DNA from 3 places in the Pseudomonas sp. C11 genome. Region 2 is predicted to be linked to each of the others. Evidence: predicted binding sites of a transcription regulator. Region 2 holds the regulator's gene; each other region holds the start of a gene.

Region 1 (3,277 bases), on a different contig from region 2:
CATTTTGCGGCGCTGCATTCAGGGCCGTTGTTTCGCGCGCCACGGTCAGGTGCAGGTCGATGCGATCAAGCAGTGGCCCGGAGAGCTTGGCGCGGTAGCGCTGGATCTGATCCGGCGTGCAGCGACAGCGGTTGCTGGGGTCGCCCAGGTAGCCGCACGGGCAGGGATTCATCGCCGCGACGAGTTGAAAACGCGCGGGGAAACGAACCCGGTCACGGGCTCTGGCAATCACGATATGGCCGCTTTCCAGTGGCTCACGCAAGACTTCCAGTACCTTGCGGTCGAACTCCGGTAGCTCATCGAGAAACAAGATGCCCTGGTGCGCCAGGGTAATTTCCCCCGGTTGCGGGCGACTGCCGCCACCGACCAGCGCCGGCCCGGATGCACTATGGTGGGGCGTGCGAAAGGGGCGTTGTGGCCAATGCTGCAATGGCGTGTGGCTGGCAACGGAATGAATCGCCGCGACCTGCAGCGCTTCGTCCTCTTCCAATGCTGGCAGCAAGCCCGGCAGACGGCTGGCCAGCAGCGTCTTGCCGGTGCCGGGTGGGCCGCTGAGCAACAGATTGTGCGAGCCCGCCGCCGCTACCAGCAGGGCGCGTTTGGCGGCGAGTTGGCCCTGAACTTCGGCCAGGTCGGGGTAGGGCAGGCTCTGCCGGAGCAGGCCTTTGGCTGCATAAGGTTGCAGCGGCTGGCTGCCGTTGAGGTGGCCAGCCACCTGCAGCAGATGCTCGACGGCGATGATTTTCAGCCCGGAGGCCAGGCTGGCTTCCTCGGCATTGGCCAGCGGCACCAGCAAGGTGCGCCCGACCTCGCGTGCAGCCAGCGCCGCTGGTAACGCGCCCTGTACTGGACGCAGCGCGCCGGAAAGTGCCAGCTCGCCCAGGCATTCGTACTCGTCCAGCGTATCGGCGGGTATCTGGCCACTGGCGGCAAGTATGCCCAGGGCAATGGCCAGATCGAAACGCCCGCCGTCCTTGGGAAGGTCAGCTGGTGCCAGGTTGAGGGTGATGCGCCGGTTGGGGAAATCGAAGGCGGAATTGAGGATGGCGCTGCGCACGCGATCCTTGCTTTCCTTCACCGCCGTTTCCGGCAGCCCCACCAGGGTCAGTGCCGGCAGGCCGTTGGCCAGGTGGGCTTCGACGGTCACTGCCGGTGCTTCGACGCCGACCTGTGCGCGGCTGTGGACGATGGCCAGAGACATGATCGCTCCTTGATCAAGTGGGGTGCAGTGCCTGTGGAGCGGCTGGGCGGCATTCCGCTTCGGCCGCGAAGCCTGTGCGCGGCCGAAGCCGCTCCTACACCATAACCTTAGTCTGTGGCGGTGAGCTTGGCTTCCAGCTCGGCGACCTTGGCCTCAAGCGCTTCCAGGCGGGCGCGGGTGCGGGCCAGTACTACCATCTGGCTGTCGAATTCCTCGCGGCTGACCAGATCCAGTTTGCTGAAACCGCTTTGCAGCAGAGCCTTGAACTGGGCTTCAAGCTCGGCGCGGGGCAGCGGACTGTCGCCACTGAACAGGCGCGAGGCGTGGCTACTGAGGGTGTCGAGCAGGGCTTTGGGCGGCAGCATGGTCGGGTTCCAGATCGAGATGGCCGGCAGTGTAGCACGTGACCTGGAGAGGATCGGTGGTGCGGCTTTGCACACTTTTTGAGCGGCTTGAACGGGCTTAGTGCGCGCTTTTGGTGCGCGCATCAGGGCGTGCTTCCCTGGGAAAAGCCCTTTTTCTTGCTCAAGCGCTTGATAAACGGTCTTTTTTTCGAGCTGGCAAGCTTTCTGCTTAACCCCTGATGACGCATGCACCGATGCAGTACCGGAGCGTCAGGCGAAGCGGGGGAGTGTTTCGTCGGGAGCGGTTGATGGGTATCGGCCAGGCCCGGTTGGGGCGGTCGGTGCATTACAAAAGCCGGACACTGCGCTTAGACTTGCGACGGGCCGAAAATTCCTGGGGCAAGTCCACCTAACACGGGAGAAAGTTTCATGAAGCTAGTCACTGCCATCATCAAGCCGTTCAAGCTGGACGACGTACGCGAGTCGCTGTCGGAAATCGGCGTGCAAGGCATCACCGTTACCGAGGTCAAGGGCTTCGGTCGTCAGAAGGGCCATACCGAGCTGTACCGTGGCGCCGAATACGTCGTCGACTTCCTGCCCAAGGTGAAAATCGACGTCGCCATCGCCGACGATCAACTCGATCGCGTGATCGAGGCCATCACCAAGGCAGCCAACACCGGCAAGATCGGTGACGGCAAGATCTTCGTGGTCAACCTGGAGCAGGCGATTCGTATCCGTACCGGCGAAACCGATACCGACGCGATTTAAGCCCAGCGCCCTACCCCCAGAATCGTCCCAGGAGTTAAATCATGACTCTGCGAAAAATCGCAGGGCTTGGAGCCCTTTTGTCCCTGCTTTCCCCGGGCCTGGCCATGGCTGCGGAAACGACGCTGAATTCCGGTGACACAGCTTGGATGCTGACTGCCACCGCGTTGGTTCTGTTCATGACCATCCCGGGCCTGGCCCTGTTCTACGCCGGCATGGTGCGTTCGAAGAACGTCCTGTCGGTGATGATGCAGTGCTTCGCCATCACCGGCCTGATCAGCATTCTCTGGGTGATCTACGGCTACAGCCTGGCGTTCGACACCACCGGCATGGAGAAAGGCGTCACCAATCTCCATTCCTTCATCGGTGGCCTGAACAAGGCCTTCCTAAGCGGTCTGAGCGTCGACAGCCTGGTTGCTGCCTTCCCTGAGAGCGTATTCATCACCTTCCAGATGACCTTCGCCATCATCACCCCGGCGCTGATCGTCGGTGCCTTCGCCGAGCGTATGAAGTTCTCCGCGATGCTGGTGTTCATGGGCGTCTGGTTCACCCTAGTGTATGCCCCGATTTGCCACATGGTCTGGTCCGGTGACGGTGCCTTCCTGTGGGATGAAGGCGTGCTGGACTTCGCCGGTGGCACCGTGGTGCACATCAACGCCGGTATCGCCGGTCTGGTCGCCTGCCTGGTATTGGGCAAGCGCAAGGGCTTCCCGACCACGCCGATGGCGCCGCACAACCTGGGCTACACCCTGGTCGGTGCTGCCATGCTGTGGATCGGCTGGTTCGGCTTCAACGCCGGTTCCGCAGTCGCCGCCAACGGCACCGCCGGCATGGCCATGCTGGTCACTCAGATCGCCACCGCTGCTGCGGCGCTGGGCTGGATGTTCGCCGAGTGGCTTACCCACGGTAAGCCAAGCGCACTGGGCATTGCCTCGGGCGTGGTCGCCGGTCTGGTCGCCATCACCCC
Region 2 (3,277 bases):
CGCCAGATCGTCAATGCGGGCCGTGCCACCGGTAACAACGTGAGCATGCCGCGTCCGCGCATCGACATGGTCATCCAGCCGAAGAACAAACCTGCGGATCAGCAACAGTAATGGCCATTCTCAAAGCCCAGCATCTGGCCAAGAGCTACAAGGGTCGCCAGGTCGTACGCGACGTCAGCCTGAACATCGAAAGCGGCCAGATCGTGGGCCTGCTCGGCCCCAACGGCGCCGGCAAGACCACCTGCTTCTACATGATCGTCGGCCTGGTGCAGGCCGATCAGGGGCGTGTGCTGATCGATGATCTGGACGTCAGCCACCAGCCCATGCATGGCCGCGCCCGCGCGGGTATCGGCTACCTGCCCCAAGAAGCTTCGATCTTCCGCAAGCTGTCGGTGGCCGACAACATCATGGCCATTCTGGAAACGCGCAAGGATCTGGATCGCAGCGGCCGCCAGGCGGAACTGGAGAACCTGCTGCAGGAATTCCATATCCACCATATCGCCGACAGCCTGGGCATGAGCCTGTCTGGCGGTGAACGCCGCCGCGTGGAAATCGCTCGCGCCCTGGCCACCAACCCGAAGTTCATCCTGCTCGACGAACCCTTCGCCGGTGTCGACCCGATCTCGGTAGGCGATATCAAGCAGATCATCCATCACCTCAAGGCCAAGGGCATCGGCATTCTGATCACCGATCACAACGTGCGCGAAACCCTGGATATCTGCGAGACTGCCTACATCGTCAACGACGGGCAACTGATCGCAGAAGGCGATGCTCAGACCATCCTCGCCAACCAGACCGTGAAAGAGGTATACCTGGGCCACGAGTTCCGCCTGTAAATCACCTGCATTTACATGACAGGAATAGGACAGCCCCTAGGCAAATGAGCGTTTTTCAGGCATATAATTTGCTTCCTGGCGGCGCTTCGGCGCCCTGATGTGGAAGGCGTAACTCGCCAGTAAATTAAGGTCTGCAATGAAACCTTCGCTAGTCCTCAAGATGGGCCAGCAGCTGACGATGACACCGCAGCTGCAACAGGCTATCCGCCTCCTCCAACTGTCTACTCTGGATCTTCAGCAGGAGATCCAGGAGGCGCTGGAATCCAACCCCATGCTCGAGCGCCAGGAAGATGGCGACGACTTCGACAACAGCGACCCGATGGCCGATGGCGCCGAAAGCGCTGCCCCCGCGCCGAGCAAGGAAGAGAGCTACCAGGAAGCCACTCCGACGGTTGATAACCTGGAGGAAGGCGAGTGGGGCGAACGCATTCCCAACGAGCTGCCGGTCGACACTGCCTGGGAAGACATCTACCAGACCAGCGCCAGCAGCCTGCCCAGCAACGATGATGACGAGTGGGACTTCACCACCCGCACCTCCACTGGTGAAAGCCTGCACAGCCACCTGCTGTGGCAACTCAACCTCGCACCGATGTCGGACAAGGATCGGCTGATCGCCGCCACCCTGATCGACTGCATCAACAACGATGGCTACCTGGAGGAAACCCTCGAGGAAGTGGCCGAGTCCTTCGACACCGAACTGGACATCGAACTCGATGAAGTCGAGGTCGTACTGCATCGCATCCAGCAATTCGAGCCAGCCGGCATCGGCGCCCGTGATCTGCGTGAATGCCTGCTCCTGCAACTCCGTCAGTTGCCTGCCAGCACCCCCTGGCTGACGGAAACCCAGCGTCTGGTCAGCGAGCACCTGGAACTGCTCGGCAGCCGTGACTATGCCCAGTTGATGCGCCGCACCAAGCTCAAGGAAGACGAGCTCAAGCAGGTCATCGACCTGATCCAGCGCCTCAACCCGCGCCCGGGTTCGCAGATCGAATCGAGCGAACCGGAATATGTGGTGCCGGACGTCATCGTGCGCAAGCACAACGACCGCTGGCTGGTGGAGCTGAACCAGGAAGCCATGCCACGACTGCGCGTCAATGCGCAGTACGCCGGCTTCGTCAAACGCGCCGACTCCAGCGCCGACAACACCTTCATGCGCAACCAGTTGCAGGAAGCGCGCTGGTTCATCAAGAGCCTGCAGAGCCGCAACGAGACCCTGATGAAGGTGGCCACGCAGATCGTCGAACATCAACGCGGCTTCCTCGACTACGGTGACGAGGCCATGAAGCCCCTGGTGCTGCATGACATCGCCGAAGCGGTGGGCATGCACGAGTCGACCATCTCGCGCGTCACCACGCAGAAATTCATGCATACCCCGCGTGGCATTTACGAGCTGAAATATTTCTTCTCCAGCCACGTCAGCACCTCCGAAGGCGGCGAATGCTCGTCCACCGCGATCCGCGCCATCATCAAAAAACTGGTCGCCGCAGAAAACGCGAAAAAGCCGTTGAGTGACAGCAAGATCGCTGGTTTACTGGAGGCACAAGGCATCCAGGTCGCCCGTCGGACAGTTGCCAAATACCGCGAGTCTCTCGGTATCGCACCGTCCAGTGAACGCAAGCGCCTGATGTGAGCAAGCCAGACTGATCGCACACGCGAACAGGCCAAGGTGTTCCGGTGGTAGGTCGACTCATGACCTGCCTCTTACACAAGGCAACAAGGAGAAAGCGGTATGCAAGTCAACATCAGTGGACATCAGCTGGATGTGACCGACGCCCTGCGTGACTACATCGGCGAGAAACTCGGCCGACTGGAACGCCACTTCGACAAGATCACCAACGTTCAGGTGATCATGGAAGTCGAGAAGCTCAAGCAAAAGATCGAAGCCACCCTTCACGTTGCCGGCGGTGAGGTCGTCGCCAACGCTGAGCATACGGATATGTACGCCGCCATCGACCTGCTGGCCGACAAACTCGACCGTCAACTCATCAAGCACAAGGAAAAGCAGCTCGACCGCCTGCAAGGCGCTACAGCCCGCTGACATTTCCCCTCCATGATCCGACTTGAAAACATCCTGACCCCCGGCCGTTCCCTGGTGAACGTGCCGGGCGGCAGTAAGAAGCGCGTGCTCGAACAGATCGCCAGCCTGGTTGCTCGTGATCTCGCCGACCTGGATAACCAGGACATCTACGAAAGCCTCATTGCCCGCGAGAAGCTCGGCTCTACCGGTTTCGGCAACGGCATCGCCATTCCCCATTGCCGCCTGGCCGGCTGCAGCGCCCCGATCAGCGCCCTGTTGCGACTCGACACGGCCGTCGACTTCGACGCCATCGACGGTGCACCGGTCGATCTGCTGTTCGTGCTGCTGGTGCCAGAGGCTGCTACCGACGCACACCTGGAACTCCTGCGCCAGATCGCCAGCATGCTCGACCGCCAGGACGTCC
Region 3 (3,277 bases), on a different contig from region 2:
GCCCCTCCCACATGAGGCGGCCGTAGGGCGGACCGGGACGCCGGCCGCTCGTAGCGTCAGCGACCAGTCCGCCAGTCCGTCGCCGGCCTACCATCAGGATCGATTTCCCCACGAGACTCCGCGAATGACCTGTTTCGTCAGTTGGAGTACTTGTAGCCCACCTCGCCATGCGCGGCGAGATCCAGGCCGTCGATCTCCTGCTCTTCATCCACGCGCAGCCCACCGCAGAACAGCGCCGCGATCTTGAACGCCACCCAACTGGTCAGTGCCGAGAAGAGGATGCTGAACAGCAGTGCGCCGGCATTGACCTGCAATTGATCGAGCAGGCCACGCTCGCCGGTGAAGCCCTGCCCGCCCAACTCGCTCAGGGCGAACACCGGGGTCAGCAGACCGCCGAGGATACCGGCAACGCCATGCACGCAGAACACGTCGAAGGCATCGTCCAGGCCCATGGCGGGCTTGAGCTTCTCCACCGCCCAGACGCACACCGGCGCGGCGATCAGGCCCAGGACGATGGCGCCCATGGGGCCGACGTAACCGCAGGCTGGGGTGATTGCCACCAGCCCGGCGATGGCGCCGGATACCGCGCCGAACAGGCTCGGTTTGCCGCGGTGCACACCCTCGACCAGCATCCAGGCCAGTGCCCCGGCGCAACTGGCGAGCATGGTGTTGACCATCACCAGCATGGCGAAACCATTGGCCGCCAGGGCGCAACCGCCACAGAAGCCGAGCCAGCCGACCCACAGCAGGCCGCCGCCGATGAAGGTCATAGTCATGTTGTGCGGGGCCAGCGCCGACGTGCCGTAATCGCGCCGCCGGCCAATCAGCCAGGCGCCGACCAGCGAGGCGATGCCCACGTTCAGGTGCACCACGTTACCACCGGCGAAATCCTGCACGCCGAGGTTGAACACCCAGCCGCCGCCCCAGGCCATGTGCGCCATGGGGATGTAGTTGAGTGTCAGCCAGAGCGCCATGAAGAGCATCACCGCCGAGAATTTCATGCGCTCGGCAAAGGCGCCGACGATGATCGCCGGGGTGATCGCGGCGAACAGCAGCATGAACAGGAAGTACAGGTATTCGGGAATGGTGCCGACCACGGAGTCGGTGCCGACCCCCTTGAGGAACAGCTTGTCCAGCCCGCCGATCAGCGACTGCCAGGAGCCCCCGTCGGTAAAGCACAGGCTGTAGCCGTAGATGGCGAAGAGCACCGACATCAGTGATGCGGTGCAGAACACCTGCATGAGGATCGACAGTACGTTCTTGCCACGCGCCATGCCGCCATAGAACAGCGCCAGGCCAGGCAGAGTCATCAGCAACACCACCAGCGAGCAGAGCGCCACGAACGCCGTATCGCCACTGTTGACCACGGGCGTCTCGGCCGCCTGCGCGGCAGCACTGCCCAGCAATGGAATAAACCCCAACGCAATACGACTACGGATCATCGACTACAGCCTCCAATCAGGGAGCCGTGCTGCGCGGCTTATCGCGTGGCATCGGCATACGAGACCCTGCCGGAATATATCCTGGCAGGAATTTTTATTTCCCATCAGGCATAGCAATCCCCTTGCCAATTGGAAACATCCAATTACAAATAAATAAGTCAAATAAAATCATAAGGTTAAAAAAGCCGCACCGGCCTAATCGGATATTCGCCGACCACAAGCCTCCCCGTCTTGGTGCAACGAAGGAAACAGCCGCTCGGCCGCGAATAACCAATAAAAATCCAGCCACCCCCTCCCCAGCCATCAGGTAGCGGCGTAATAATGGCGCGCCCTTGCAAACATGCAGCAGAACGCCACCATCCCGACAGGCGCATGCAATTGCCCCCAACAGAATGTGTCATGAAGAAGCACAGGAATCCGGCCCGATGAGCGCCTCAGAGTCAGGCACCGCCTCCTCCAGACAATCGGCCTGGGTAATTCCCGCTGCCCTGCAGACGGCCTACCGGCGCTATGTCGTCGAACAGCATGGGCGCTTCCTGCTGGCGATCAATTTCATCGCCATGATCGCCTACGACCTCTACGTCTTCGCCGATGCCCTGCTGATCCCCGATATGGCGCTGGAGTCGCTGTTGCTACGCGGAGGGCTGAGCCTGATCGGTCTGGTCAACATCTATCTGGTGTTCTACCGCTACCGCAACGTGCTGCTGATGGACATGCTGATGCCGGTGCATGACATCATCTCCACCATCGCCTGGTTCGAACTGCTCAAGCGCAGCAGCTCACCCGACGTGCCCACCTTCGTCTACGCCTCGGTGGTGTTCATCATCCTGGCCAACCTGGGGGCGCGCTACAGTTTCCGCGGCATCCTCGCCTGCTCCACGGCCATTTCGGCGATCATCCTGTACAACCAGTGGCTGCTGCATGATGGCCAGAGCAAGCCGGTGCTGGTGTTCAGCATCGCCTACCTGCCGGTGCTGCTGTTCAGCCTGTTCATCAGTTGGACCAATATCAACGGTGTGCGCCGCGCCTTTCTCGACGATCAGGAAAAGCAGCGCCAGCGTGACGAACTAGCGGAGCTCAATCTGCGCCTGAGCGAACAGGCCAGCACCGACGCGCTGACCTGCGTCGGCAACCGCCGCGCCTTCGACCTCGCCCTGGAAGATCACTGGCAGCAGATGCAGCGCAACGGCCGGCCCTTCGCCCTGCTGTTGCTGGACATCGACTTCTTCAAGCCCTTCAACGACCACTACGGTCATCAGGTCGGCGACCAGTGCCTGTGCGAGGTCGCCCGCTGCATCAGCGCCGGCCTGCGGCAGGGTCAGGGCAATGTGTACCGCTATGGCGGCGAAGAGTTCGTCGTGCTCCTGCAGATCGCCGATGTCGGAGAGCTGAACGCCCTGGCCGAGCGCTTGCGCGAGCAGGTGGCCAATCTCGGCCTCGAGCATCCGCACCGTCCCGATGAGCTGAATCGCCTGACCATCAGCATCGGCGCCTGCACCACCCAGGCAACGGGCGTGCAGCAGGCCCATGACCTCTTCGCCCAGTGCGACCGCCTGCTCTATCAAGCCAAGCAACGAGGACGCAATCGCGTGTGTACTCAAGAGCAGCAACGCCAGGACGACTCAGGGACACTCATGAAAGTCGCACAAGAAACCGCGCCACCACTGGCATCTTTACAACCGCAAACGCCAGCGGATTGACGACAAAAAACAAGCACCGTTGCTTCCGATCAAAAGATCATCCCGCAGAGACAGATAACCTTTGCCCAGTGCTGGCGAAACCAAACCTGCAACTCATGGCTTATGACCTAGGCTGTAGTGAGCCAATCGGAGCAA

The links. The regulator sigma-54, encoded in region 2, starts transcription at its own class of promoters, with help from an activator protein. The targets are predictions, from matches to a motif close to ANTGGCATNNANNTTGCTNT.
Region 1: a site for sigma-54 is predicted at 1,758-1,777, ahead of glnK (P-II family nitrogen regulator). Genes of this name have one in related genera too.
Region 3: a site for sigma-54 is predicted at 1,553-1,572, ahead of VC352_RS20685 (ammonium transporter). Genes of this name have one in related genera too.

What each region holds. Positions count from the first base shown of each region.
Region 1 is NZ_JAWIIP010000018.1:70,914-74,190, forward strand. Features, by position in the region: gene VC352_RS22820 (YifB family Mg chelatase-like AAA ATPase) at 1-1,201, opposite strand, end outside; gene VC352_RS22825 (accessory factor UbiK family protein) at 1,309-1,566, opposite strand; gene glnK (P-II family nitrogen regulator) at 1,975-2,313, shown strand; gene VC352_RS22835 (ammonium transporter) at 2,355-3,277, shown strand, end outside.
Region 2 is NZ_JAWIIP010000009.1:151,189-154,465, forward strand. Features, by position in the region: gene lptA (lipopolysaccharide transport periplasmic protein LptA) at 1-111, shown strand, start outside; gene lptB (LPS export ABC transporter ATP-binding protein) at 111-836, shown strand; gene VC352_RS15940 (RNA polymerase factor sigma-54) at 973-2,466, shown strand; gene hpf (ribosome hibernation-promoting factor, HPF/YfiA family) at 2,566-2,874, shown strand; gene ptsN (PTS IIA-like nitrogen regulatory protein PtsN) at 2,887-3,277, shown strand, end outside.
Region 3 is NZ_JAWIIP010000014.1:119,084-122,360, reverse strand. Features, by position in the region: gene VC352_RS20685 (ammonium transporter) at 138-1,442, opposite strand; gene VC352_RS20680 (GGDEF domain-containing protein) at 1,868-3,142, shown strand.